Regions from separate parts of the Paenibacillus sp. CAA11 genome, predicted to be linked through region 1. Evidence: a T-box and tRNA genes for the amino acid it is inferred to sense, from the RefSeq annotation. Region 1 holds a T-box; the other holds one or more tRNA genes.

Region 1 (2,174 bases):
GGAGGTGCCCCACATGCCATTAACACCGCTGGACATACATAACAAGGAGTTCTCTCGCAGACTTCGGGGTTATGATGAGGACGAGGTGAACGAGTTCCTCGATCAAGTGATCAAGGATTACGAGAGTGTTATTCGAGAGAACAAGGAACTGCAGAACCAGCTGTTGACGGTACAGGAGAAGCTGGACCATTTTGCAAATATTGAGGAAACCCTGAGCAAGACGATTATCGTTGCGCAGGAAGCGGCCGATGAGGTTAGAAACAATGCGAAGAAAGAGGCTCAGCTAATTCTCAAGGAAGCAGAGAAGAATGCGGATCGCATTGTGAATGAGGCGTTGGCTAAATCACGCCGGGTTTCTCTGGAAGTAGAGGAGCTGAAGAAGCAGGCTTCTATCTACCGTGCCAGATTCCGGACACTTGTGGAAGCTCAGTTGGAGTTGCTTACCCAGGAGAGCTGGGAATCTCTTGAAGACCGCAACATCGAGCGTGAAGTGAAGGAGATTTATTAGATCCTTGGGATGGTTGACTTTTCAATCAAACGCGCTAAAATAGGGAATATCTAAATGTTGATAAAATAAAGATCGATGATGGGAACCCGTACATGGTGAACCTTGATCCCCAGAGAGTTGGCATATGCTGCAAGCCAATGTTCAAGCCGCCAATCGTATATCCTCCCTGAGATGTGAAGCTGAAATTTCCCTCTGGAAAGTGTAAGCCTAACCGGTTGCCTGACGTTATTCAGGCCTCGTATGCATTGTACGGGTACTAAAGTGCCATGGCAGCTCCATTTACGGCAGCTTAACCATGGAATTAGGGTGGTAACGCGAGCAGAAGTCTCGTCCCTTTGGGGACGAGGCTTTTTTTGTTTTTCTGCACCAACAAGAGCTTAGCATACCTTTAATAAACACGAAAGGAAGTTATGAAATTGCAAAAAGTGGATGTGAAAGAGAAGGCGCGGGCACGTGAACAACGCATCTTGGCGAAATGGCAGGGTGAAGATACGTTCAAGCGCAGTATCGAGAATCGTAAGGGACGGCCGAATTATGTGTTCTTCGAAGGCCCGCCTACTGCAAACGGGAAGCCTCATATTGGCCACGTTCTTGGACGGGTAATCAAGGATTTTATCGGCCGCTATCAGACGATGAACGGCTACCGTGTAGTCCGCAAAGCGGGTTGGGATACGCATGGGCTGCCCGTGGAGCTCGGGGTTGAGAAGCAGCTTGGCATCTCCGGCAAGCATGAAATCGAGAACTATGGTATTGAAGAATTTGTGAAGAAATGTAAGGCAAGCGTGTTCGAATATGAGAAGCAATGGCGTGAGCTTACGGAAGCGATCGGTTACTGGACAGATCTCGATCATCCATACATCACCATGGATAACAACTATATCGAAAGCGTGTGGAATATTCTTTCGACGATCCATGGCAAAGGCCTGCTCTATCGTGGACACCGGGTAAGCCCATATTGTCCTAGCTGCCAAACTACGCTGAGCTCTCATGAAGTAGCCCAAGGCTACGAAGATGTGAAGGATCTCAGTGCGACGGCCAAATTCAAGCTGAAGGACAGCGGAGAATATGTTCTCGCCTGGACAACTACGCCTTGGACGCTGCCGGCGAATTCCGCTTTGGCGGTGAATCCTAAGCTGGAATACGCTCGTGTCAAGCAAGGGGAAGAAGTTTATATTGTAGCTAAAAATCTTGCCGAGAGTGTGCTTAAAGGAGACTACGAAATTCTCTCCACCATGCCGGGAGCTGACCTCGTAGGCAGAGCTTATATTGCTCCATTTGATTACATTCATCCAGAGAATGGGCTAAAAGTGCTCGGCGCTGATTTTGTTACTGAATCAAGCGGTACAGGTATTGTCCACATGGCACCTGCTCATGGTGAAGATGACTATAAGACCTGCCGTGAGCATGGAGTTGAATTCATTAATGTGGTAGACAGCCGCGGCCGTTACACGGATCGTGTATCGGATTTGGCCGGACGCTTCGTCAAAGACGGCGAAGTGGATATTGAAATTGTGAAGATGCTGTCCGAGCGGGGCCTGCTGTATAGCAAAGAAAAGTATGAGCATAGCTATCCGTTCTGCTGGCGCTGTAAAACACCGCTTCTCTACTATGCAATGGACAGCTGGTTTATCAAGACTACGGCCGTTAAGGAGCAGCTGATTGCGAA
Region 2 (2,174 bases), 230 kb from region 1:
GGGAGCTTGACTGCGAGACTGACAAGTCGAGCAGGGACGAAAGTCGGGCTTAGTGATCCGGTGGTACCGCATGGAAGGGCCATCGCTCAACGGATAAAAGCTACCCTGGGGATAACAGGCTTATCTCCCCCAAGAGTCCACATCGACGGGGAGGTTTGGCACCTCGATGTCGGCTCATCGCATCCTGGGGCTGAAGTAGGTCCCAAGGGTTGGGCTGTTCGCCCATTAAAGCGGTACGCGAGCTGGGTTCAGAACGTCGTGAGACAGTTCGGTCCCTATCTGTCGTGGGCGTAGGAAATTTGAGAGGAGCTGTCCTTAGTACGAGAGGACCGGGATGGACGCACCGCTGGTGCACCAGTTGTTCCGCCAGGAGCACAGCTGGGTAGCTAAGTGCGGAAGGGATAAGCGCTGAAAGCATCTAAGCGTGAAGCCCCCCTCAAGATGAGATTTCCCGAGTTAGTAAGACCCCTTGAAGACGACGAGGTAGATAGGCTGGGGGTGGAAGTGCAGCAATGCATGGAGCTGACCAGTACTAATCGGTCGAGGGCTTATCCTAAAATGACCCCACAAAGTGAAGAAGAGGCTTCGAGGCTGATTCCGAATACTTTGCGGGAACCCCGAGAAGATCTAAATCACAATTTCGTTTCGTATCCAGTTTTCAGGTGATCAAACATCTGAACAATTGTGGGTGGATATCAAGGTTTGATATTTTCTCGCAGGCTGTTTTTGAAGGTGGGTTATTTTCCTTGATGAATTTCAGGGAGCGATAGCGACCGGAAAAAACCTGTTTGGTGGCGATAGCGGAGGGGTTCCACACGTACCCATCCCGAACACGACCGTTAAGCCCTCCAGCGCCGATGGTACTTGGACCGCAGGGTCCTGGGAGAGTAGGACGCCGCCAAGCAAATTCCCTGATGGGAACTTTGTCTCGCCGATGGTTCGGCAGATTAGATAAGGGCCCTTAGCTCAGCTGGTTAGAGCGCACCCCTGATAAGGGTGAGGTCGGTGGTTCGAGTCCACTAGGGCCCACCATTCTCTAACTTCCATGAAATTGAGTGTACAGGGACCCGAGAAATAATCGGAATGAATCCCAAAGTTGCACATCACTTTTTGGGATGAGATAAGGGGCCATAGCTCAGCTGGGAGAGCGCCTGCCTTGCAAGCAGGAGGTCAGCGGTTCGATCCCGCTTGGCTCCACCATTATTCCCTGATAGCTCAGTTGGTAGAGCACTCGACTGTTAATCGAGTTGTCACAGGTTCGAGTCCTGTTCGGGGAGCCACTTGCTTTCATAGCTCAGTAGGTAGAGTACATCCGTGGTAAGGATGAGGTCACCGGTTCGATCCCGGTTGAAAGCTCCATGTTGATAGTAAGGCCCGTTGGTCAAGCGGTTAAGACACCTCCCTTTCACGGAGGTAACAGGGGTTCGATTCCCCTACGGGTCATCCCATTTCGGAGGCTTAGCTCAGCTGGGAGAGCATCTGCCTTACAAGCAGAGGGTCGGGGGTTCGAACCCCTCAGCCTCCACCATATTCCATATTCATATGCCGGTGTAGCTCAATTGGTAGAGCAACTGACTTGTAATCAGTAGGTTGGGGGTTCAAGTCCTCTCGCCGGCACCATTGTGGAGGCTTAGCGAAGTGGCCAAACGCAGCAGACTGTAAATCTGTTCTCGTCGAGTTCGGTGGTTCGAATCCATCAGCCTCCACCAGTAAGTAAGAGCCATTAGCTCAGTTGGTAGAGCACCTGACTTTTAATCAGGGTGTCGAAGGTTCGAGTCCTTCATGGCTCACTTCTTTAAATGTGCGCGTGTGGCGGAATTGGCAGACGCACTAGACTTAGGATCTAGCGTCTTTGACGTGGGGGTTCAAGTCCCTCCACGCGCATCATTATTTATGCGGACGTGGCTCAGCGGTAGAGCATCGCCTTGCCAAGGCGAGGGTCGCGGGTTCGATTCCCGTCGTCCGCTCCATGCGCCCTTAGCTCAGCTGGATAGAGCGTTTGACTACGAATCAAAAGGTCAGGAGTTCGAATCTCTTAGGGCGCGCCATTTTTTTATTGCTTGTCGGGATGTAGCTCAGCTTGGTAGAGCACCTGGTTTGGGACCAGGGGGTCGCATGTTCAAATCGTGTCATCCCGACCATATATTTTGCGGGTGTAGTTCAATGGTAGAACT

What was found. A T-box is a leader RNA that pairs with one kind of tRNA and senses whether it is charged. The one in region 1 lies ahead of ileS (isoleucine--tRNA ligase), so its partner is inferred to be a tRNA-Ile.
Region 2: it encodes a tRNA-Ile, which carries the amino acid that the T-box ahead of ileS (isoleucine--tRNA ligase) is inferred to sense. The anticodon was not compared.

Annotation. Positions count from the first base shown of each region.
Region 1 is NZ_CP028922.1:3,130,575-3,132,748, reverse strand. Features, by position in the region: gene DCC85_RS14720 (DivIVA domain-containing protein) at 14-508, shown strand; T-box leader at 575-846, shown strand; gene ileS (isoleucine--tRNA ligase) at 919-2,174, shown strand, end outside.
Region 2 is NZ_CP028922.1:3,360,545-3,362,718, reverse strand. Features, by position in the region: rRNA gene DCC85_RS15770 (23S ribosomal RNA) at 1-556, shown strand, start outside; rRNA gene rrf (5S ribosomal RNA) at 788-904, shown strand; tRNA gene DCC85_RS15760 (tRNA-Ile) at 956-1,032, shown strand; tRNA gene DCC85_RS15755 (tRNA-Ala) at 1,125-1,200, shown strand; tRNA gene DCC85_RS15750 (tRNA-Asn) at 1,205-1,280, shown strand; tRNA gene DCC85_RS15745 (tRNA-Thr) at 1,284-1,359, shown strand; tRNA gene DCC85_RS15740 (tRNA-Glu) at 1,372-1,443, shown strand; tRNA gene DCC85_RS15735 (tRNA-Val) at 1,453-1,528, shown strand; tRNA gene DCC85_RS15730 (tRNA-Thr) at 1,545-1,620, shown strand; tRNA gene DCC85_RS15725 (tRNA-Tyr) at 1,625-1,709, shown strand; tRNA gene DCC85_RS15720 (tRNA-Lys) at 1,718-1,790, shown strand; tRNA gene DCC85_RS15715 (tRNA-Leu) at 1,804-1,884, shown strand; tRNA gene DCC85_RS15710 (tRNA-Gly) at 1,896-1,970, shown strand; tRNA gene DCC85_RS15705 (tRNA-Arg) at 1,972-2,048, shown strand; tRNA gene DCC85_RS15700 (tRNA-Pro) at 2,065-2,141, shown strand; tRNA gene DCC85_RS15695 (tRNA-Gly) at 2,150-2,174, shown strand, end outside.